DNA from 2 places in the Desulfitibacter alkalitolerans DSM 16504 genome. Region 2 is predicted to be linked to the other one. Evidence: a T-box and tRNA genes for the amino acid it is inferred to sense, from the RefSeq annotation. Region 2 holds a T-box; the other holds one or more tRNA genes.
What was found. A T-box is a leader RNA that pairs with one kind of tRNA and senses whether it is charged. The one in region 2 lies ahead of K364_RS0108415 (valine--tRNA ligase), so its partner is inferred to be a tRNA-Val.

Region 1 (12,613 bases), 120 kb from region 2:
TCTGGTTATAGATTATATAGCTGGTATGACAGATAGATATGCTATAGCCATCTATCAAAAGCTTTTTGTGCCATCAGGTTTTTCTATTATTTAGTAATATTATAGATGTATATTCTAGATTAATTATGTTAATAATACTACCAAGAAGCAAGCATCCTGTTAGGTATCTAGTCAATGCCTAAATAGTCTGACCGACGAAGAGATGCTTGCTTCTTTTTATGTTCATTTTTCTATACAATATACAATACAAAAAAAGCCTCCCAAAGCCCTGGGAGGTTAATAAAAAACAAAAGGGAAAATAATAAGATATGAAGGGATATTACTCTCTTCAACTATTAGTATAGCATATGATATATACTCATACACTAGGAAAGTATTGGCTTGCATGATGGATTAACAGTCAGCATATAGGGATAATATTTTACAAATTTTTATTTTTTATCTAATTTTGCTACATATATTACTTTTATTGCTTTTAAATAGAAGGAAAACAGCTATATATATAGAATATGTATAACCATTGCTCAGCAAATCCTATAGGAGGACTTAATGGTTTTATGACGAAATAATATATAAACTCATTAATCAGGTGATTTAAGGTGAAAAATTTTATTCCTGAGGAAAAGGTTCAGGAAATTTTAGAAAGGGTTTCCATAGAGCAAATTGTATCCAGATATGTATCATTAAAGCAGCAAGGACAAAATTATATTGGTCTATGCCCCTTTCATAGTGAAAAAACACCATCCTTTTCAGTTAACCCTTCCAAAGGCCTTTTTTATTGCTTTGGCTGTGGTGCTGGAGGCAATGTCTTCACCTTTCTTATGAAAGCAGAGAATTATACTTTTGTTGAAGCTGCAGAATTTTTAGCATCACAAGCAGGAATTTTGCTAACAGATAACAAATTAATCAAGAAGGTAGATAAGGAAAAAAATTTTTTAATAGAAATAAACTCTCTAGCACAAAAATATTATCATTATATGCTTATGGAGAGCTCAAAAGGCAAAAAAGCCCTTGAATATTTAAAAAACCGTGGCATTTCATCTGACATCATTATGGAGTTTGGCATAGGCTACTCATTAGATGATTGGGATTCATTAATAAGTTTTATGAAAAAAAGGAATGTGCCACCATCTGAATTAGAGAAGGTAGGTTTGATAAGTCCAAGTACCGGGAATAATTCAGGATATTATGACCGTTTTAGAGGTAGGATTATTTTCCCTATATATAACCTCAATGGCTTGATTATAGGCTTTGGGGGTCGCATAATAGATGATACAATAAAGGCTCCAAAATATCTTAATAGTCCTGAGACAAAAATATTTCAAAAAAGCAAGCTTCTTTATGGCATGAACATTGCGAGAGATGAAGTAAGAAGAAAAGACCTGGTTATATTGGTAGAAGGATACATGGATGTTATTGCAGCCCATCAAAAGGGAATAAAAAATACAGTAGCATCATTAGGTACTGCATTTACAGCAGAACAAGCAAGAATGCTAAAAAGGTATACTGATAATGTAGTAATTGCCTATGATGCTGATGAAGCTGGCCAAGAGGCAGCTTTAAGAGGACTATCTGTCCTGCACGAAAATGGCTGCAAGGTTAAAATCCTTACTTTACCTGATAAAAGTGATCCAGATGATTATATAAGAAAACATGGCCCTGAAAGATTTGTTCATTGTATAAAAAACGATGCAGTCCATTTACTTGAATATAAGTTAAGAATTGCCGCACAAAAAAACAACCTAGACACTATAGAAGGTAAGAAAAAGGTACTTGATTTTATCATTAGAGATCTCACAGAGATTGACAGTCTTGTAGAAAGAGAATACTATATAAGGTTAATTTCCAGCAAACTAGGTGTTACTGAACAAGTAATAGCTGCAGAGATTGGAAAATACTCCAAAAGTCTGCAAAATATTGGTGCCAATAGGGATAAAAAGGCAACACTAAGGAATAATAGCAAAGAAAAGTATCTATTGGGGAACAGTATACAATACAGGGTGGAAAGATTTATTGTAAGGTATATAATGGAAAATCCCCAAAAGATAGATTGGTTTCAGGAAGTTGTGGGTTTACACTTATTTCAGATTTCCAAGTTTAGATTAATAATAAGAAGTTTGATAAAATATATTGAAACTAATAAGGTTAGTGATGGGTTTAATTTTAAAGCTTTTATACTTACACTACCTGAGGAATTGCAGAGTTTCTTACCAGAAATACTCAACACTAGTGAAGACACTTATTCAATAAATGATTGTGTTTATATAATAAAGAACAACTGGTATAAAACCCAAATAGAAAGCCTTAAAAAAGAGATTTCAGCAGCAGAGGAATGTGAGCAAAGGGAAGTTGTAGACTCATTGGTGTTAAATTTAATTGAGCTCCAACGAGAATGGAAAAAATAAAGTCATAAGCTCAAGCATGATGACCCTAATGGAAGGGGGGACAATGGTGAAAGAAGATGATAAGAAAACAGAAAATATAAAGCAGCTCATAGAAATAGGGAAAAAACGTGGAATATTAACCTACAAAGAAATAATGGATACTTTACAAGGTATAGAATTAAGCCCAGATCAAATAGATGAAATATATGAGCATTTAGCTAGTATGGGAATTGAGGTTATACCTGAAAGTGGTCAGTTAGAAGCGGAAGACGACAAGGAAGATCTTGAAATAGATATAGATTTGTCTATTCCAGAGGGAATAGGAATAGATGATCCTGTACGAATGTATTTAAAGGAAATAGGGAGAGTTCCTTTGCTGTCGGCAGATGAAGAAATAGAGCTAGCAATAAGAATAGAGCAGGGAGACATTGAAGCAAAACGCAAGTTGGCTGAAGCAAACCTTCGATTGGTTGTCAGTATAGCCAAACGTTATGTTGGAAGAGGCATGTTGTTCCTTGATTTAATACAGGAGGGAAATTTAGGATTAATTAAGGCTGTTGAGAAATTTGACTATCGCAAAGGATTCAAGTTTAGCACCTATGCTACGTGGTGGATTCGTCAGGCAATAACCAGGTCAATTGCTGATCAGGCCAGAACAATCAGAATTCCTGTGCATATGGTTGAAACCATTAATAAACTGATTAGGGTATCCAGGCAGCTGCTGCAAGAGTTAGGAAGAGAGCCAAGCCCAGAAGAGATAGCAGTAGAAATGGATATTCCAGAGGAAAGGGTTAGAGAGATAATAAAAATTGCTCAAGAACCAGTTTCTTTGGAAACTCCCATTGGTGAAGAAGAGGATAGTCATTTGGGTGATTTTATTGAGGATCAGGATGCACTGGCACCTGCAGAAGCAGCCTCTTTTACCCTGCTTAGAGAGCAATTAGAGGATGTATTAGACACATTAACACCTAGAGAAGAAAAGGTATTAAGGCTTCGCTTTGGCTTGGATGATGGCAGAACTAGAACATTAGAAGAGGTAGGGCAAGAATTTGGAGTTACTAGAGAAAGAATTAGGCAAATAGAAGCTAAAGCATTACGAAAGCTTCGCCATCCAAGTAGAAGTAAAAAGCTTAAGGATTATCTAGAGTAATATAGAGTAGTAATATAGAGTAGTAATATAGAGTAGTAACAAAAATTACTATTGACAACGTATTTGGAATGTTTTATACTATACTTTGTCAGTATTGAGGGGCGTTCCTCGGTAGCTCAATGGTAGAGCACTCGGCTGTTAACCGAGTGGTTGCTGGTTCGAGCCCAGCCCGGGGAGCCATTTTATTGGGCCCATAGCTCAGCGGTAGAGCCACCGGCTCATAACCGGTCGGTCCCTGGTTCGATCCCAGGTGGGCCCACCAATAATAGGTAAATAATGCAAATTAATTAATTCGGCCCGTTGGTCAAGGGGTCTAAGACACCGGCCTTTCACGCCGGTAACAGGGGTTCGAATCCCCTACGGGTCACCAATTTAAACATCTAAAAAAATGGGTGATTAGCTCAGTTGGGAGAGCGCCTGCCTTACAAGCAGGATGTCGGCGGTTCAAGCCCGTCATCGCCCACCATATTGAAATTAAACCTTGCAATGCAAGGTTTTTTGCTTTCTAATTAACCATTAATTGTATATTTTTTCATATAATTAGATATTATTAAAGAAGAGAATTGTTTTTGTAAAAAAACCAAGGAATTCTGAAAGTTTTGGTGAATTTAAATAGAATACCAATTTTGTATAAATGGGAGGCAAAATATGTTAAACAATAGGCTTGCCACAATTGCAAAATATATAACACCCAATTCTCATGTTGTAGACGTTGGAACAGACCATGCTTTACTGCCAATATTCTTGATTCAAAATAGTTTATCCTGGCAAGTAATAGGTGTTGAATTAAATCGTGGTCCATATCTAAAGGCCAAGAATAATGTTGCCACACTTGGGCTGGATAAGTACATAGATCTACGATTGGGTGATGGTTTAGAGCCTGTGTTAAATGATAAGGTTGATATTGTAGTCATAGCCGGTATGGGAGGCAAGACTATTATTGAAATCTTAAAAAGAGGAGCAAGCCTACTGAAAAATGTCAATAGAGTAATTTTGCAGCCCATGAATGGGTGTGAATTAGTAAGGAACTATTTACACTATACTAAAGGCTTAACAATAGCTGATGAGGACCTTGTTATGGAAAATGACAGGCTTTATGAAATTATTATTGCTGAGCCTGGTGTTTCTCAGGATTTTGATGATATACTCATTGAAATTGGCCCAATATTATATAGAAAAAAACATCCCCTATTTCCCATGCTTTTAGAAGGAAAAATTCAACGATATAGAGAAATAGCTAATAACCTTGATAAGAGTAATAAGATAACAGCCAAGGATAGAATGAAGTACTATAATGCAAAGGCAAAAATGTTAGAAAAGGTGTTGGTATCGTGTCTGTAAAGGTTGCCACTATTGTCCAGACAATTGAAAAGATAGCCCCAAAAAAACTAGCCTATGACTGGGATAACGTTGGTCTTTTAGTGGGGAATCCCAAAGGAGAAACAGATAAAATATTGGTTTCCCTTGATGTCAACGAACAGGTAGTGGATGAGGCTATTGAGCTTAGAGCAGGAATGATTATTTCCCATCACCCATTAATATTCAAACCTATAAAGAATATACTTTGGGACAATCCCATGGGGGCAGTTTTAAAGAAACTCATACAAAATGAGATCAGCGTCTATGCTGCCCACACCAATCTAGACTTGTGTAGGGGTGGAGTTAATCAAGCGCTCTTTGAAAAGCTGGGTTTAGGGCATGGAGAAATTTTAAAGGTAGAGAGTATTGAAAAGCTTTTTAAATTTGTAGTTTTTGTGCCAATGTCCCATGTGGAACAGGTTAAACTATCCATGGGCAATGCCGGTGCAGGGTGGATAGGGAATTATTCACATTGCTCCTTTGGAACAACTGGAATAGGATCTTTTAAGCCACTTGAGGGCAGCAGTCCATATGTAGGCAGGACTGGAGAAATAGAGGAAGTGGAGGAAATGCGCCTGGAGACTATTGTTCCTGAAAAACTGCTGAATAAAGTGCTAAAAGCAGTAATAAAGGCACATCCCTACGAAGAGGTAGCATATGATCTTTATCCACTTGCCAATTCTGGTGAGGAATACGGCCTGGGTTTAATTGGAATTTATACTAATCCTCTTTCAAAAAATGAATTTTTAAAGATGTTAAAGGAGTGCTTACAAGCCCCAGTATTAAAGATAGCCGGTTCACTTCCGGAAAAGATTGAAAAAGTTGGAGTATGTGGCGGTTCTGGTGGCACTATAATAAACAATGCTGCCATTAAAGGTGCTCAGGTATTTGTAACTGGAGATGTAAGCTATCATCAGGCACAGGAGGCGGAAAATCTGGGTGTTTGTGTTATTGATGCAGGTCATGGTATCACTGAAAGGTTGATAGTACCCATTTTTGCTTCCAATCTGGATAATGAGCTTCAGAACCAAAAAGCCAATGTGGAAGTTATTGTGTCAAAAGTAAATAATGAACCATGGACTTATATATAGGATAGGGGTTTTCCCTATCCTTTTAGTTATTTATTATCCTATGGAGGTGCTTTTAGTGAATATGAAAAAACTTTACGAATATCAAAACCTACGAGGTGAATATTTTAAACTAAAAGAAAAGGTTAACTCTACTGCCAAAAAAGAAGAACTGCTTGAGTGGAAAGGAAGGATCGAACAAATTAATAGAGAAAAAGAAGAACTGAAAGGTTTAATGGATGAAAAGAATAAGCTTGTAAAAAAAATAAATGCTTTAATAAAAGATATTGAAGCAAAGGAAAAGGACTTGGAAAAACAGCTTTATGAGGGAAATGTTCTAAATCCAAAGGAACTGTTATCAATGCAAAAAAAGCTGGATGAGCTAGGTGGTCATAAAAAACATACGGAAGAGACATATCTTAGGGAAAATGAAGAGTTTTCTTCAATACAAAGGGAATTAGAGGACAAAAAGCAAGAGCTGATGAAAGAATATAGACCTTATCAAGATGAGATCAATAAATACAAGCAAAGCAAGGAGATAGATAAGGTTAATCTTAATGAATTAGCTAAACAAATAAAGGAAATGGAAAAAGAAATAGATAATAGTCTGTTGGAAATCTATTTAAAACATGCAAAAAAGCTTGGCAACAATGTGCTGGCCCTTGTAAAAGGGGGTAAATGTGGGGGCTGCAACATTGATATCTCTAAGGTTGATTTGGGGGAAGTCAAGACTGGAAATAAGTTGGTGATTTGTGAAAACTGTGGTAGAATATTAGTTATTAATTTGTGATGTGTTGGGGTGGAATAATGGAAATAAAAATCTATACAGATGGTGCATCCAGGGGTAACCCTGGTAAAGCAGCAGTTGGTGTGATAATTTATGATTTAGATGGTCAAATTTTAAAGAAAGATAACGAATATATTGGTGTAACTACAAATAATGTTGCAGAGTATAAGGCTGTAATTAGGGGGTTGGAGTTAGCAGTAGGTCTAGGGGCTTCCGGGGTAAAGCTATATGCTGATAGTCAGCTCCTTGTAAAACAGCTTTCAGGAGAATATAGAGTAAAAAATGAAGGCTTAAAACCCCTATACGAGAATGTAAAAGCATTAACCAGGAACTTTAAAAATTTTGCAGCAATTCACATTCCCAGAGAACAGAACAAGGAAGCAGATAAACTAGCCAATATGGCACTTGACAGTCAGTAGTAGATTTCGGGAGTGAGGCTAATGATTGAGTCTGGAATAATAGATAAGATTCTCAAGGATGTTATTTCAAGGATAGAAACAGGCAAGAACCAGCTTTATGAAATAGCTGAAGAAGCTAGACAGGAGTGCGTTAGGGCAGAGGCGGCCATGCTCAAAATAAAAAATGACACCCTTGAAATTGTTGAACAAGTTGACTGGTGGGAAAAAAAAGAAAAAAAGGCCAGATTAAGGCTTGCCGAGGTTAGTAAGAACTTTCATAAGTTCGGAGAAAGTGATATAAGGTCTGCTTATGAAACAGCCAAGGACATACAGGTGCAGCTGGCCTTGCTAAGAGAAAAAGAAGAACATTTCAAACTAAAAAGATTCGAGCTTGAGCAGCAGTATAAAAGAATGAAGCAAACAGTTGAGAAGGCCGAGTCCCTTGTTTCCCAGGTTGGGGTGGCAATGAAGTTTCTAAGCTCCAACTTAAAATCCATCCAGGAGGAAATTGGTAAGATTCAAGACTGGCAGGAATTAGGACTTGCTGTTATTAAGGCTCAAGAGGAAGAAAGAAGACGGGTAGCAAGGGGAATCCATGATGGTCCCGCCCAGTCCCTGGCAAATATAGTGCTGCGGATAGAGTTTTGTGAAAAGATTTTGGAGAAGAGGCCGGAGGTTCTTCCAGAAGAACTGTCACAATTAAAAAGCTTTGCTCGAAAGACCCTTGAAGAAATTCGTAAAATACTCTTTGACTTAAGGCCCATGGATCTAGATGATCTTGGATTAATATCTGCACTAAAACGTTTCCTCATGGACTTCCAGGATAAGAATGGTATTCAAGTTGATTTTCAGTTTTCTGGAAATGAGCAGATTTATGCACCAGAAATAGAAGTGGCAATCTTTAGAATTATTCAGGAATGTATAAATAATGTTAAGAAACATTCAAAGGCATCCATGGTAAGAGTTAATATGGAAAGGGCTCCCCTTAAAATTAATGCAGTAATATCAGATGACGGTGTTGGTTTCAATGTTGAAGAAGGTCTGCAATCAAATAGATTTGGATTAAAGGGAATGAGAGAATGGGCTAGACTCCTTGGAGGGGATGTAAAAATAGTTTCCTCGCCAAATAGTGGAACTAGGATTTCAGCTGTTATTCCGTTGAAGGAGAGGTGATATTCATTGAAAACTATAAAGGTTTTGCTGGTTGATGATCATCCATTAATAACTGAAGGCTTGGAGAAAATTCTTTCCTTTGATGATGCAATACAGGTTGTAGGGAAGGCAAATGACGGAGACCAGGCTATTGAAATTGCTAAAGATGTTAAACCAGATGTGGTTGTAATGGATATTAACATGCCAGGAATAGATGGCATAGAGGCATGTATGAGGATTCGGGACATGCTTCCAGGCACAGAAGTAATAGCCCTTACTGTATGTGAGGAAGAGGATAGAATTTTACAAATCCTCAAAGCGGGTGCCAAGGGTTATTTTTTGAAGGATGTGGAAACTGAAAGATTAATAGATGCCATTAAAAATGTACAAAAGGGTCAATCCTTCATACATCCCCAGATAGCTGCCAAGGTCCTAAATAGCTACACAACCCTGGCAAGCAGGCAGAACAGAGATTTTAAAGGCAACGAATTAACTGATAGAGAACTAGAACTGGTCAAGCTTATGGCCAAAGGCTTGAGCAACAAGGAAATTGCATCAGCCCTGTATATTAGTGAAAAAACTGTCAAAAATCATATAACAAATATACTTCGAAAGCTTGATTTAAGAGACAGGGTCCAAGTGGCAATCTGGGCCATAAAGGAAAAGCTAATATAGGACTATAGTCTTTAATTTTAGGACTTACATTTACAGGAAAATGGGTACCTTGCCGGATACTCATTTTTTTGATTCCCATGTAGAATATGGTTAAGAAAATTTTAAGGAGGTATATATATAATGTTAAATCTAGTGAAGAAGTTCTGGAAGGAAGAAGATGGACAGGGTCTAACTGAGTATGGCTTGATTTTAGGGCTAATTGCAGTAGTGGTTGTAGGTCTTTTGGCTACCATGGGTACACAGATTAGAGATGTCTTCCAAGCAATAGTTGATCAATTACCTGCCGGAGGAAGCTAAATTAATAGTTAGCTATTCTAAAAAAGTATTTTTTTTAATTAAACCGACTATAATCCCCCACCCAACAAAACCCCCTACTAAAGTAGGGTTTCTTTTTAAGAAACTATTTTGGACACAAACGGCCCTAAGAAAGGAAGGTTATTATGGAAGCCCCATATATAACAAATATAACAAATGCAATACTTATAATTGTTCTTAGCCTTTGCCTGATAACAGACATAAGACAGAGGAAAATCTACAACTTAATAACCTTCCCGGCCCTGGTAATAGGGTTAGTCTTAAACAGCACCCTATACGGTGTAGAAGGGTTAGTGGACTCACTTAAGGGTATTGGCATAGTTCTGGCAGTACTGATACTGCCCTTTATCATGGGGGGGATAGGTGCAGGGGATGTTAAGCTTCTTATGACTGTAGGTGCTTTAATGGGATTTACCTTCGCCTTTGAGGCCCTGCTGGCAACCTTTTTAACAGGGGGTGTAATAGCTGTAGCCCTTATTATCAAAAGGGGCATGTGGAGAGAGGTCCTTGGCAGATTAACAGCCAACCTGTATTTGTTCATAGCAGAACCTGTTTTTAGGAGACAGGTGAATGAAAATAACACATTTCAAGGGCAGGAGAAATATGCATTTCCCTATGGGATTGCCATCTTTGTTGGAGCTATCCTTGTACTACTATTTCGGTAAAGTGTCAGGTGATGAAAGATGAAGTGGATCAGAAACAAAAGGGGACAGGCCCTGGTTGAATTAGCCTTAGTTCTGCCAGTTTTCCTGCTGCTCCTTGGGGGAGTGGTTGAAACCTCCAGGGTGTTCTTTACGTACCTTACTGTCAACCATGCAGCTAGAGAGGGAGCCAGGCTTGGTGCAGTTGGCAATGATGCTAACAGCATTATAGCCAGGGTAAAAGACTCTGCGGGTGTGTTGAGTGAGGAAAATATACAAATTGAAGTAAGCCCACTAAACCCTACCAGGGGCAGTCAGCTAACGGTAAAGGTATCTTACCCCGTACAGATTTACATGCCGGTAATATCACAAATATTTGGGAATCCTCAATGGGTATCTGGTGATGCCACCATGAGGGTTGAATAAAGGGGAAGGCAAATGATAAACAAAAAGCTGTTACTAATAACTCTTATAATCAGTATTATCACTGCAACAGTTGCTTATTTGTATCTGGAAAACATTAAAGCTGAGCTTGATACAACAGAATATACTGAAGTAGTGGTGGCCGCTGTAAATATACCACAGGATACGGTGTTAACTAAGGATCTTCTGGTAATGAAAAAGATTCCCGCAGAATATGCCCATCCCAATTCCACATTGCAGATGGATATGGCTGCAGGTAAAATTAACAAGGTGCCCCTGACCAAAGGTGAGGGAATCCTAAGCACCCATATCATGGATCAATTCTCTACTGAGGAAGGCCTGGCCTATGCCCTTGCCCCGGGCATGAGGGCACTGACCCTGGGTATTAATCAGGTCTCTGCGCTAAACTATTTAATCCTACCAGGGGACAGGGTTGACATTCTGGTTACAATAAATACTAATGAAACCACCCAGACCAGTTATGTTTTGGAAAATATTGAAGTTTTAGCACTTGGAACCCAGATGGTAAGAAATATTCAGGATCAGGGCAGGGAACAACAGACAATAACCCTACAGGTAAATCCTGCCCATGCTCCCAAGCTTGTGTTAGCCTCAGAGGCAGGTAACATTAGAATGCTCCTCAGATCACCTCGAGAAGAGGGAAGAGTTGGCGAGGGCCATATAAACCTGCAAGAATTACTTGGAAGGTAGGTATTAATATGACCATTAGAGTAATGATAGTTGATGATATCCAGGAAACCCGTGATAATGTTAAGCGATTACTGTCTCTTGACCATGAGATTACGGTAGTAGGTGAGGCTGCAAGTGGAAAGGAAGCCCTGAAAACAATAAAAAGCAGACAGCCAGATATAGTCCTTATGGATATAAACATGCCGGATATTAATGGTCTAGAGGCTACTGAACAGCTAACCATCCTTTATCCGGAAATATCGGTAATTATGATGACTGTACAGGCTGAAATGGAGTACATGAAAAAGGCCATGAGGGCAGGTGCCAAGGACTATATTACAAAGCCTTTTACTGAAGAGGAACTTGTACAGGCAATAAAAAAGGTATGGCGGATGGAACACCGCAAGAAGAATAAAACCCTCCTTGAGCAAACCTATACAAAAAATGACCCCAAGATTATCACAGTCTTTAGCACCAAGGGAGGAGTAGGCAAGACCACCCTTGCTGTAAATCTTGCCATTAGCCTGCAGACATTAACGTCTAAAAAGGTTGCCCTGCTGGATCTGGATGTACAGTTTGGTGATGTTTCGGCAATGCTTAATTTGATGCCCAAGAGGACCATTAGTCACCTGGTACAGGAAAAGGGTGAGTTTGACTTAGAACTGATTCAAAATTACATGATGAAACACCCGGGTTCAGAAGTGGATATATTGCCAGCCCCTGCAAGGCCTGAGTATTCAGAGCTAATTACAGGTGACCATATTGAAACCATTTTAAAAATCCTCAAGGAAGGTTATGATTTCATAATCATTGATACTGCTTCTTCCTTTAGCGATCTCAATCTTACAGTGATGGATTTTTCCCAGACAGTATATCTAATGCTCTCCCTGGATTTGCTTTCCATAAAAAATACCAGGTTGTCACTAGAGGTACTGGAATCCCTTCAGCATTTGGACAAGGTAAAGCTCGTTTTAAACAAGGCAAGCAGCGACTGGGGGCTTAATGTGCCGGACGTGGAAAGAACCTTAGATAAGCATATGGATTTTGAAATTCCCCATTCAGAAAAGCTAGTTGTAGATTCCATAAACAAGGGTATTCCCTTCATGATCAGTAACCCTGCATCAAAGATAGCCCAGTCAATAGAAGCTTTGAGCTGGTCAGTTTTGAAAAAGCCCAAAATGGTTCCTCAAAAGAAAGGGCTGTTAAATAGAATATTATCCATACAAGGGGTGTAACATATGTCCTTGATGCAAAGGCTGGAGAATAGTCCAACAGCAACTAAACGAAAAGACTTTGGCAGTATAATAAATACTGGGCCTTCAGAGAGAGAAGCCTACCAGGAATTAAAAAGGGAGCTCCATTTAAAAATTATTAAGGAGTTTGGAAAAGTAGAAACTGATAAGGAAAAAACAGATAAGGATATTCAAGAAAAAATAAGTGAGCTAATTGATGAGCAGAAGGTATATTTGCCCAGGGCAGAAAAGCAGCAGCTAATAAAGGACATGCTTGATGAAATAAATGGTCTAGGACCTATAACAAAACTCATGGAGGATGAAACCATTACAGAAATAA
Region 2 (12,613 bases):
GGTTTGATATTTTTTTTCTATATTATCTCTTCTATTTTCAAACTTTCTTTTAACCAATATATCACTTATGGCTTTCTTCCATTCAGGAGAAGGCAAGATTCCTGCCTCCTCACCAAGTATATCTGGAGAGCCTGTTTTCATACCCAGGCCAAACTGCTGGCCTATGCTGACAATACTATCAATTCCCGTAAGGTGGGCCGCGTTTTGTACATAGGTGTTGCAGGATACGGCTAATGCCCTATGATAATCTACCCTGCCATGAACTCCCCAGCACTTGATGAAGGGAGGCCTCCAGTACGCACCACTGCACACAACGGCATCACTTAGGTTAACAGCTTTGTCTTCCAGGGCCGCCAAAAGGGTAATCATCTTAAATGTCGAACCGGGAGGATAGGTACCACGAACAGCCCTGTTAAACTCCGGCTTGATTGCGGGATCATTGTAATAATCTCTTTTTTCATTAAAGCTGCCGTCAACAAAATCATTTGGGTTCATATCTGGTTTACTGGCAATGGCCAAGATGGCACCTGTTTTAATATCTATAGCCACGGCACCACCTGCACCGGCTTTGGGATTCTCTTTTTTCACCCTTTCAATAACCTCATCCATGGCAGTTTCCATTACCTTTTGCAATTCAATATCAAGGGTAAGAAGAACATTATTTCCTGGTGTTGATGGAATATTAACAAGCTCTCTAATGGGTCTATTGCCGGCATTAACTTCTACTTGTTGTACACCTTTTTTGCCCCTTAATCCTACAGGAGTCCCATTAATTTCCCTTAATTCCGCCACCCTCTCTATCCCTGTCTTACCGATTCTATCGTTCAAACTATAATGATGCTCTTGAAATATTTCTAACTCCCTTTGACTAATTTGTCCTACATACCCCAAGATATGCCCGGCAATACTATCAAAGGGATAATATCTCTGGGGCACTTCCTCAATTACAACTCCTGGCAGGTCACCCCTTCTCTCTTCTAATCGTGTAATGGTTTCAATCCCTTGTTCATCCCACTGTAAGGTAACTATTTCTAAAGGCTCAAATTTTCTTGTGTGGCCTTTTAATTTTTCATTAATAATCTCTTCGTCTATATTAGGGTCGTCTAGAATTTCAACCAGGTTTTCAATCACCTTCTGCAGCTTATTCCTATCAGTCAAGTGAGAAATAGATATGGTAAAGACTGGCATGCTGGTGGCTAAAACTTTACCATCAGTACTAATTATATCTCCCCGTCTTGCTTCCTTGGAAATGATTCTAATACGATTTTCTTCAGATTGTGTTCTGAACTCATGGGCATTTATTACCTGCAGCTGGAAAAGTCGTGCAATGAGAATCACAAATATTAGAACGGTTATATATATATATACAGTTAATTTTTTTTGTAGTATTTTACGAGAAAGGGTCATGGCCCTTACCTCCTCAATTTTTTAACAAATCTTTCCATGCTAATCTTATAGTATCTCCCATATAAAAAGGGAGCTAAACAAGCATTATATATGGATTGCAGAATTATAATTCTTAAATAGGCTTCATATTCAAAAGTTGAATACAATCCAACTACAAGGCCAATTATATAGGCAAATGCTCCATATACGAAGGTTCCCAGCAGCAGGACTACAACGGGCACCAGGATATGGTCCTTGAAAAGCTTTGGTTCCAAATATCCAATTAATAATCCCATTAGCCCCTTGGTTATAGCATTAAAGCCTATGAATCTGCCAACAACCAGATCTTCCACTAAACCATAAATAAAACCTAGAATCCCTGCCTTCTTTCCGTAAAGGAGTCCATATAAAACTACAATAATCAACAGCAAATCAGGCTTTACTCCAGCTACTGTTAGATAGTTAAATGCAGTTGCCTGCAGCACCAGGCTTAAAACCAGCAAAAATCCCATCCAAAATCCATGCTTCAATGATCTTCACCCTCTCCCAATTCTTCATCATCTGGGAGCTCCTTAACCTCCGTAATAACCATTACTTCTTCTAATTTATTAAATTCCACATAGGGAATTACCATTGCTTGTTTAACAAGACCTGTAGGTGCCATTTTTACTTCAGCAACATAACCGATTTTCAATCCCTTTGGGAAAATTTCTCCTAAGCCGGACGTTATGATAACATCACCCACGTCCACAGGGGCATCATGGGTCATATGAATCATCTGCAACGGATAATCTCCAGTAGTAGTGGATTCAACCACTCCAAGAGTTCTGCTTCTTTGAACCATTGAGCCAACAGCACTTTCTCTATCTGATAAAAGCATTATCTCAGCAGTGTTTCTTGAAGTGGCAACTACTCTACCCACCAGGCCCTGATGATTAATAACCGCCATGTTAACTCTAATACCATGATTTGTGCCCTTATTTATAATAATTGTATCAAACCAATTGCCTAGATTTCTGCCTATCACCTTTGCAGCAACCAGATTTAGTTGATCTCCATGGGTCTCTTTAAAACCTAAAAGATTAGAAAGCCGTTGATTTTCCAAACGGTATTCTTCCATTGTGCTGTTTTGCAAGGATAAATGCCTAACCTGCTCTTTTAAATATCTATTTTCTTCCAAAAGTTCATTGTATAGGGTTATACTATTGCTTACATTCACTATTGTACTAGAAACCTGCATAACCCCGCTATACAGCGGGGCTATAAAATCACGAAGAATAATTTCTAGTTGGGTCAACTGTGTCCTGTTGGTTGTTGCAGTAAATCTAATACCAGCAAGGAGTATAACTACAAGCATAACGCCTGCAATTATACTTTTTTTTCTGGAAATCTTACGCGCCATTTACACACACCTACATCTCTAACCCAGTTTTTTATTAGGTATTAATACTCTCTTAAGCATCTCAATATTCTCTAATACCTTTCCAGTTCCATTGGCAACAGCCGATAATGGTTCTTCAGCCAGGTGAACAGGCATACCTGTTTCACGGCTGACTAGTGCGTCTAGTCCCCATAAGAGAGAACCGCCCCCAGCCATGACTATACCTCTATCCATAATATCTGCCGCAAGCTCTGGCGGGGTTTTTTCCAGGCATACCTTAATAGCCTCAATAATGGCTGTTACAGGTTCATTTAATGCATCCTTAATTTCTTTTGCTGTTATATCAATAGTCTTTGGGAGGCCTGCCACTAAATCCCTACCCCTTACGGGAACTACCATGTTAGCCCTTCCCTCACCGTCATGTGGTGGGAAATATGCTGCTCCTACTTGTATCTTTAATTCTTCTGCTGTTCTTTCACCAATCATGAGGTTATAGTTTCTTTTAATATGCTGAACAATTGCATCATCCATTTCGTCTCCACCAATACGAATGGACCTGGATGTAACTATACCACCTAACGAAATAATAGCTACCTCCGTAGTACCTCCACCAATATCAACAACCATATTGCCGGTAGGCTCATGAACCGGAAGCCCGGCTCCAATGGCTGCAGCCATTGGTTCTTCTATTAAATAAACCTCTTTGGCTCCTGCCTGCATTGCAGCTTCTCTCACTGCCCTTTCTTCAACAGCAGTAATACCTGAAGGAATACAAACCACCACTCTGGGTCTTACAATGGTGCTTCTGCCCTTTCTGTTTAATGCCTTGTTGATAAAATATCGAAGCATGGCTGATGTTATGTCAAAATCAGCAATAACGCCATCCTTCATGGGTCTAATGGCAACAATGTTACCTGGTGTTCTACCAATCATTTTCTTGGCTTCTTCTCCAACTGCCAAAACTGCTCCTGTCTCTCTTTGAATAGCTACAACAGAAGGCTCTGTGCATATAATACCTTTTCCACGTAAATGAACAAGCGTATTGGCTGTACCCAAGTCTATTCCTAGATCTTTTGCAAAAAACATGTATATTTACTCCTCTCCAAGTTAGGCTGCTCTAGATTATTTGCTACAGACAATTATAGTATAGCATTGAATCTGCTATCAAGGGGTAAGATTTGGGACTAAATTATCGATAATTCTTTTAAGCTCTTGTACCTTTTCGCCCCAATAATAATATGGTCAAGAACTTCTATTCCCAATATTTCCCCTGCTTTAACAAGCCTGTTGGTTACCTGTATGTCTTCTCTGCTGGGCTCAGGGTCACCACTTGGGTGATTATGGGCCAATATTACCGAAGCCGCACTTTTTTCAAGGGCTTTTTTAAAAACCTCTCTTGGGTGAACAATGGAGCTATTTAAGCTTCCAATGGAAATTTCATCTATACCAATAACGTGGTTTTTTGTACTTAAGCTGATCACCCGGAAATGCTCCTTATCCAAAAACTGCATTTCCATGACCAAATCAACCACATCTAATGGACTTGTGATTTTAGGTTTAGCCGCCATACCTGCTTCCTTATATATTCTGTGTCCAAGCTCAATTGCTGCTTTGATCTGGGCACTCTTTGCCAAACCTATCCCCTGAAAACCGCTAAGTTCTTCTATAGATATATTGGCTAGTCCCTTTAAACCACTACAATGATGCAAAATCCTATTAGCCATATCAATAGCTGTTTCTTTTCTATTTCCTGTCCTTATCAGAATTGCCAGAAGCTCACTAGAGTTTAATGCTGCGGCTCCCTTTTGTAGTAAACGCTCTCTGGGTCGAGTATCCTCAGGCATTTCCTTTACCGTCAGTCGGTATTCTTCACTCACTAAAGATCAACCCCCAAAAACCTTAATATTAAATACTGGCAGGTAATCTACCAGTTTGGATATAGGCAAACCCACAACGTTAAAGTAATCACCCTGGATTTCTTCAACTAACACTGCCCCGTAACCTTGAATTGCATATGAACCAGCCTTGTCCATGGGCTCACCGGTGGCAACATAATTATCAATAGTTTCTTTTGTCAGCTCCTTAAATTGAACCTTAGTAATGCAGTGGTCTAAAACCTGTTTTTTCGTTCCTTCCATATCAAGTAATACGATTCCAGTTATCACATCATGGGTATCTCCACTTAGTTTTTCTAACATGGCTCTTGCATCTTTCCACCCCGTTGGTTTACCTAGAATCTCCCCCTTATGAACTACTATTGTATCAGCAGCTAGAATAACTCCCTTTGATACCCTCTCTGCTACCCATAACGCCTTCTTATAAGACAAATCCTCTACATATTCCATTGGGTCATTAATAGATATATTTTCATCAACCTCACTTGGAAAAATCTCAAAGCTTACTCCTATTTGTCTGAGCAGCTCTCGTCTTCTTGGGGAGGCTGAAGCTAATATTAATTTCGCCATAAAATGTCACCATCCTGCATAATATTCTAAAAAATGGTATAAAAAATGGTCAAAAAAAAGGGGTGTTTCCCCTTTTATTCTTCTTACCTTTTCTGATTAGTAATATTAAAGGTTAGTATTTCCAGGTTGACTGATAGATCAACAGTTCTTACAATAACACCCCTTGGCACAGAAAGAACCTTTGGTGCAAAGTTTAATAGGGTAGTTACATTATTTTCAATAAGAAGGTTTGCAACATCTTGTGCATATTCACTAGGTACTGTAATAATGCCTATCTTAACTTGATTTTCTTTTATTACTTCTGGCAATGCATCCATGGGCATGATTTCTAAATCATTTACTTTAAAGCCAACCTTTTTGGGATTATTATCAAAAATGCCTACTATATCGAATCCCCTTTCTTTGAAACCACCATAGATGCATAGTGCTGACCCAAGATTGCCTGCACCTACCAGGACAACCTTCCACCGTTTATTAAGTCCTAGGATTTTTAGAATATTATTATGCAAATCCTTTACGTTGTAACCTACACCCCTTGTGCCAAACTCCCCAAAATAAGCCAGATCCTTTCTAACCTGGGCTGGACTAACCCCAACTCCTTGAGCAATATCACCTGAGGATATAGTAATAATGCCCTTTTTGTCAATTTGAAATAAAAATCGAGAATAAACTGACAATCTACTTACTGTTGCTTCTGGTATTTTTAAAGCTTTCATGCGGCCAACATGCCCCCCTTTTTTACAGCCATTTTTCTATTTGTACCATCTGTCACATTTATTATATCAGATGTTTGTGCACTAAGGTACAAGTTTTATACATTTTCCTGCAGCCATTTTCTAGCCTCGCTAACCATATAAAAAGATCCTGTAACAATAATCATTTCCTCCTGAGCTGGGTGGATGCTACTTAACGCCAATTCTAGTGCAGATCCTATATTGGGTTCCAATAAGACCTCGGGGCAATACTTTTGTGCTAATATCTTTAACTCTTCCCAGTTTCCGGCCCGTGGACTTAAAGGCTTAGTTACTACTATTTTCTCTGCTAAAGGCGCTATTATTTCAACTACCTTTTCTCTTTCCTTGTCAGCAAGCATTCCTATTACCAGGGTTAACTTATATTCTGGAAAAATACTCTTTACAGCTTCCTTTAAGGTAATTATTCCATCCACATTGTGAGCTACATCTATTATTATCAGCGGCTCCTGCCTAAATATTTCCAGGCGCGCATTCCAGACAACCTTTTTTAAGCCTGCAAATATTGAAGCTTTGGTAATTTTGGAATATCCCATCTCCTGCAGCAGTTCTACTGCACTTACAGCTAAGGCAAGGTTTTTACCCTGATGCTCTCCAAGCAAGGGCAGATTAATTTTTCCATAGCTAGCCTTTAATCCTGCAACAGAAAAAATGGAGCCTTTTTTGCTTAAAGCATCTGTTTGGTAATTAAAATCCCTGCCAAGTATATACAATGGGCTGACACATAGTTTACTTCTTTTTTCAATAGCTTCCAGAGCCTCTGGTTTGTCTGAACCAGTAATGATGGGTCTGTTTTTTTTAATAATTCCAGACTTTACCGTGGCAATTTCTTTAATTGTATCACCAAGATAATCCATATGGTCCATTGCCACATTTGTAATAATTGATAATAATGGATTATCTATGACATTTGTAGAATCTATTTCACCACCCAGACCTACCTCTAACACTAGTATATCCACATTCTCCTGGTAAAAATACTGAAACGCCATTGCAGTATTTACTTCAAACTCTGTTGGATGCTCGTAACCTTCTTCAACCATTTTTTCTAAGAGAGGCTTTATCATGGTAATTAAAGCAGTTACTTCATGACGGCTTATCATTTCTCCATTTATTCTAAATCTTTCCCTATATGAGTGGATATGTGGCGAGGTGAACAAGCCCACCTTATATCCACTTTCAGCGAGAACTGCACTTAACATGGAAGCCGTAGACCCTTTACCATTTGTACCACCTATATGGACAACCTTTAAGTTCTTGTGAGGGTCTCCAAGCAGCTCCATGAGTTTTTTAATCCGATCAAGGCCAAAATTCATGCCAAATGTAGTTAAATTCCTCAAATAATCAAGAGCTTCCTGATAATTCATCTAGTATCAAACTCTCCTATCCTCGCTGAAATATTGATAGTCTTTCCTTAAGACCTTGATATTTTGCTGTAAGTTCTTTTTCCTTATCCCTTTCCTTATTTATTACCTCATCTGGAGCCTTGCTCAGGAATTCCCCGTTGCCAAGCTTTTTAGTAACCCTTTCCAAATCCTTGCTGATATTCGCCATTTCCTTTTCCAGGCGTTTTATTTCAACATGTATATCAATTAAGCCTTCCAGGGGTACATATACTTCCACTTCATAGGCAACAACTGCAGCAGCTTTCTGGGGCTTTTCTTCCACATTATCCATTATGTTTATTGGAGCAGCCCCTGCAAGGGTTTCAATGTATGACAGGTTACCCTCAAGGGCAGCCCTGGCCTCAGGAGATTTAATAAGTATCATAGCTTCTGCCTTTTTGCCAGGAGGTACGTTCATCTCATTGCGTATATTTCTAATTCCCCTGATAATTTCCATTAACAGCTGCATTTTTGCAACATCTGACTTGTCATTAACATCTCTAACCTCTGGCCAGTCTGACAGCATAATACTACCATCCTTGCCGGGAAGGTGATTCCAGATTTCTTCTGTAATAAAGGGCATTAAGGGATGGAGCAGCTGTATTGCACCTGATAATGTTTTATTCAAGACCTCCTGGGCAGTCCTTTTGCTCTCAATACTAGCTTTTCCAAATAATCGGGGCTTAACTATTTCTATATACCAATCACATAGCTCATTCCAGATAAACTCATAAATATTCCTGCCGGCTTCCCCTAATTCATATTTTTCCATGGACTCAGTTACCCTATTTACTATTTCCTGATAACGAGTTAAAATCCACTTGTCTGCAAGGGTGTAGTTACTGCTGCCGTTAGTCTGCTTTGGGTCATAGTCTTCCAGGTTCATCAGGGCAAATCTAGAGGCATTCCAGATCTTATTAGCAAAATTTCTTGCCCCGTCTAGTCTTTCAAAATGAAATCTTAAATCATTTCCGGGAGTGTTTCCAGTTATAAGCATAAACCTGAGGGTGTCTGCACCATATTTGTCTATAACCTCTATTGGATCAACACCATTGCCTAGACTTTTACTCATTTTTCTGCCTTGACTGTCCAATACTAGACCATGTATAAAAACATCATCAAAGGGCACTTCCTCCATGAACTCGATTCCCATAAACAGCATCCTGGCCACCCAAAAGAAAATAATGTCTCTTCCAGTAACCAGTACACTTGTGGGATAGAAATGCTTTAAATCCTCAGTGGCTTCAGGCCATCCTAGTGTTGAAAAGGGCCACAAGGCTGAACTAAACCACGTATCCAGCACATCTGGATCCTGGGTTAGGCTTCCACCACAATCACCACAGCTTGCAGGTTCTGTACGGCTGCATATTTCCTTGCCGCACTCATCACAGTACCATACTGGAATTCTATGTCCCCACCACAGCTGCCTAGAGATACACCAGTCACGAATGTTTTCCAGCCATCCAAGATAGATCTTGGTAAACCTCTCTGGCACAAATTTCACCTGGCCAGCTCTGGCAGCTTCCATTGCCGGCTCGGCTAAAGGCTTCATTTTTACAAACCATTGAGGGGATACCAGGGGTTCTATAACAGTATCACAACGATAGCATTGACCTACTGCATGCTCATGCTCTTCAATGTTAATTAGGTACCCTTCTTTAGCCAGGTCTTCAACTATCTGCTTTCTACAATCATATCTATCCATTCCCTTATAGGGGCCTGCTTCCTCAGTCATTAATGCGTCCTTGCCTATGACAACAACATGGGGCAAGTCATGTCTTAAGGCTACTTCAAAGTCATTTGGGTCATGGGCTGGAGTTATTTTCACAGCACCCGAACCAAATGCAGGATCTACATAGGTATCTGCAACAATTGGAATCTCCCTATTCATCAGCGGTAGGATTACATTTTTGCCAATATAAGCACTATAACGTTCATCCTCTGGATGAACTGCTACAGCAGTATCCCCAAGCATTGTTTCAGGTCTAGTTGTTGCAACCACCACATGCCCACTGCCATCGGCAAAGGGATAGGCAATATGATATATCTTTCCCTGTAAATCCTTATGCTCAACCTCAATATCTGAAATTGTAGTCTTGCATTTAGGACACCAATTTACAATATAGTTACCCTTATATATCAAGTCCTTCTCATAAAGGCGTACAAAAACCTCCAGAACTGCCTTTGAGCATCCATCATCCATTGTAAACCTTTCTCTCTGCCAATCACAGGAAGCACCCAACAGCCTTAATTGTCTAGTAATTGTATTTCCATATTCATGCTTCCAATCCCATACCCTTTCCAGGAATCTTTCCCTGCCTAACTGATACTTGTCCAAACCTTCCTTGGAAATATGCTCTTCAACCCTGGCCTGGGTGGCAATACCTGCATGATCAGTTCCAGGGAGCCAGAGAGTATTATAGCCCTGCATTCTTTTAAACCTTATTAGGATGTCCTGCAGTGTATTATTGAGAGCATGGCCCAGGTGTAAAGAGCCTGTGACATTTGGAGGGGGCATTACTATACAGTATGGGTCTTTATCTTTTTGGGGTTCCTGATGAAAATACCCACTTTGCTCCCAATGGGTATACCATTTCTCCTCAACCTGTTTAGGATCATATTTAGTATCTAGTGTTTTTTGCATTAAATCTTCCTCCTATTTTCAAAGCTCTTTTAAGTAATTCTAGTAAACACCAGGTATGTAAAAGGTGCCAAAAAAAGCCTTCATCCTCTTTTAAGGACGAAAGCTTCGCGGTACCACCTTAATTTCATATTAAATGACACTTACCCAGCGATAACGGACTGACCCGAAAATACTTACTGATTTCAGTATTTAGTCTCCAGGGTGACTTCTTTATTACTAGCTTCATGGTCTTTCAGCCAGAGGACCAATTCTCTGTAGAAGCTTAAAAAATAAATACTACTCCCTATCATTGACAAATTTCTACTCTTTATTTATATCTGTTATCATATACAGAATTAAAAAAATTGTCAAGAATATAGTCTACTACCTCATAGGGACCCAAGGATTTACTGTAGAGCTTGTCCAGTAATTGTTCCCATTGGGCATTATTTTTAAGTTCATTGAAAATATGTTCTCTAATTTTTAGGGCCGCCATGTCCTGAACTTCTCTACTCAATCTTAGCTTTTGCTCTTCTAGCCATTTGTCGGTACTAAATAGATGGGCTTTATGTTTTTCTATACTGGTACATAAGCTGTCAATGCCTTGATTTTTAATTGATACAACTGGCATAACAGGAATATCCCACTCATCTTTGTCTTTAAGCTTTTCTTTAAGGTGCAGAAATGCCTCTACTTCTATTTTGACTGTATGTGCACCATCTAAGTCTGACTTGTTTATTACAAAAATATCAGCTATTTCCATAACTCCGGCTTTTAGTACCTGTATAGTATCCCCTGCATTGGGAGTAAGGACTACAAGGGTTGTTTGAGCTACATTCATTATCTCCACTTCAGATTGTCCCACACCAACAGTTTCAACAATTACAATATCCTTGCCAAAGGCATCTAGAAGCCTTACAGCATTTTTTGCACCCTGAGACAGGCCTCCCAAACCACCTCTACTACCCATACTTCTTATGAAAACATCATCATCCAAGAAATGCTCCTGCATTCTAATCCTGTCTCCTAGAAGGGCACCACCAGTAAAGGGGCTTGTTGGATCCACAGCAACAACACCTACAGTTTTCCCCAATTTTCTGTAGTATGCTATCATACAATCCACCATGGAGCTTTTGCCGGCACCGGGAGACCCTGTAACTCCTATAACATGAGCCTTCCCTGTATAGGGAAACAAAGCAGTTAAAATTTCTTCTGCTTCGGGCAGACCGTTTTCAACAGCAGTTATGGCCTTAGCTAGGGCTCTAACGTTACCCTGCAGCAAAGAATCTACTATTTTCATGTGTTCACCACCTATGCTCAATTACTTTATTTATTGTAACATATATTATTTTTTAATTATATTTTTACTGAGTATTTCTTTTTGAGCTTCTCGCTTCTTTTTTCTATAATATTAAGCCTCTTTAGATTAGAACCACAAACTCCAGCCCCTATCCCCAAAAAAGTTTTGGTTAAAAAATCAGTTCCAATTTCTAAGGGCATTACGCCAAAAATTAAATACAATAGAGCAAAAGGTAGTTGATATAATAAAGCTGTACTGGCATACATGGGCAGGTTCTTCCAATCTCCCAAAATATATCCTAAAACACCCAACCCTACTAGTAAAATACTCCACAGGACATTATTCCATGCAGCTAAATGAATGTATCCTTCCTCAAGGGGCAGTTGGAGCAGTAAAATTAAAGTACCGAAAATAATAGTGGCCATCCACATAATAATAAGGCTAAGCTTTATCCTTTTACACAAGGGGATCCCTCCTCTGTTAGTGTGAAAATTATTGGCTGTCAAAATGATTTAATAAATTTTATGCCCATGGAGGATATATAATAATTCTTTTTCTTGACTTTTTAAATAACTATATGAAAAAATTGAACCTAGGTTAACATGTAAAAAGGAGCGTTTAAATGGTAATTACTAGACAGGTAAAAGCAGATTTTCTTTTGTTAGTTGTAGCAGCAATATGGGGTTTGACTTTTGTAGTGGTAAAAAATGCTCTTGATGATATTCAACCATTTACATTTAATGCTTATCGATTTTTGATTGCAGGAATCTTCATGATTATTATATGTATCTTCTACAAAATCAAGTTTGACGGGCCTTTACTAAAAATTGGTACAATAATAGGTTTTTTTCTATTTCTTGGCTATAGCTCTCAAACAATAGGTCTGCAGTATACAACTGCATCTAATTCTGGATTTATTACAGGTCTGGCAGTAGTTTTTGTGCCTCTTTTTGCTACAATATTTACAAAAAAACTGCCGGGTATGTACAGCATAGCTGGAGCGATATTGGCAGCCGCAGGCTTATTCTTTCTTTCTGTGGACAGTACCTTAACCTATAACATTGGAGACATAATAACATTGTTTGGCGCTATTTGTTTTGCAGTCTATATCCTACTCCTGGGAAAATATTCTCCGCAGTTTGATACTATACCGTTGGTAGCCATGCAAATTTTTGTTGTAGCCTTTTTAAGCCTAATATGCTCACTTACACTGGAAACCCCATCAGTAACCATGACCTCAGCAATAATAATAGCCTTGCTTGTTTGTGCAATTCCTGCTACATGTCTGGCATTCATGATACAAACCTGGGCCCAAAAATTT

Region 1: it encodes a tRNA-Val, which carries the amino acid that the T-box ahead of K364_RS0108415 (valine--tRNA ligase) is inferred to sense. The anticodon was not compared.

The regions. Positions count from the first base shown of each region.
Region 1 covers NZ_KK211100.1:407,459-420,071, reverse strand. The annotation lists gene K364_RS0107825 (deoxyguanosinetriphosphate triphosphohydrolase) at 1-94, shown strand, start outside; gene dnaG (DNA primase) at 600-2,405, shown strand; gene rpoD (RNA polymerase sigma factor RpoD) at 2,449-3,534, shown strand; tRNA gene K364_RS0107810 (tRNA-Asn) at 3,640-3,714, shown strand; tRNA gene K364_RS0107805 (tRNA-Ile) at 3,722-3,796, shown strand; tRNA gene K364_RS0107800 (tRNA-Glu) at 3,829-3,904, shown strand; tRNA gene K364_RS0107795 (tRNA-Val) at 3,925-4,000, shown strand; gene K364_RS0107790 (tRNA (adenine(22)-N(1))-methyltransferase) at 4,183-4,875, shown strand; gene K364_RS0107785 (Nif3-like dinuclear metal center hexameric protein) at 4,866-5,984, shown strand; gene K364_RS0107780 (zinc ribbon domain-containing protein) at 6,046-6,750, shown strand; gene K364_RS0107775 (ribonuclease HI family protein) at 6,768-7,166, shown strand; gene K364_RS0107770 (sensor histidine kinase) at 7,188-8,318, shown strand; gene K364_RS0107765 (response regulator) at 8,325-8,972, shown strand; gene K364_RS23195 (Flp family type IVb pilin) at 9,093-9,269, shown strand; gene K364_RS0107755 (A24 family peptidase) at 9,413-9,952, shown strand; gene K364_RS0107750 (TadE/TadG family type IV pilus assembly protein) at 9,971-10,354, shown strand; gene cpaB (Flp pilus assembly protein CpaB) at 10,367-11,062, shown strand; gene K364_RS0107740 (CpaE/TadZ family protein) at 11,071-12,276, shown strand; gene K364_RS0107735 (TadA family conjugal transfer-associated ATPase) at 12,280-12,613, shown strand, end outside.
Region 2 covers NZ_KK211100.1:526,456-539,068, forward strand. The annotation lists gene K364_RS23290 (penicillin-binding protein 2) at 1-1,407, opposite strand, end outside; gene mreD (rod shape-determining protein MreD) at 1,413-1,916, opposite strand; gene mreC (rod shape-determining protein MreC) at 1,913-2,788, opposite strand; gene K364_RS0108385 (rod shape-determining protein) at 2,807-3,853, opposite strand; gene radC (RadC family protein) at 3,952-4,611, opposite strand; gene K364_RS0108395 (Maf family protein) at 4,651-5,232, opposite strand; gene K364_RS0108400 (redox-sensing transcriptional repressor Rex) at 5,316-5,948, opposite strand; gene K364_RS0108410 (bifunctional folylpolyglutamate synthase/dihydrofolate synthase) at 6,044-7,351, opposite strand; gene K364_RS0108415 (valine--tRNA ligase) at 7,368-10,013, opposite strand; T-box leader at 10,103-10,312, opposite strand; gene meaB (methylmalonyl Co-A mutase-associated GTPase MeaB) at 10,321-11,292, opposite strand; gene K364_RS23295 (hypothetical protein) at 11,349-11,756, opposite strand; gene K364_RS0108430 (DMT family transporter) at 11,915-12,613, shown strand, end outside.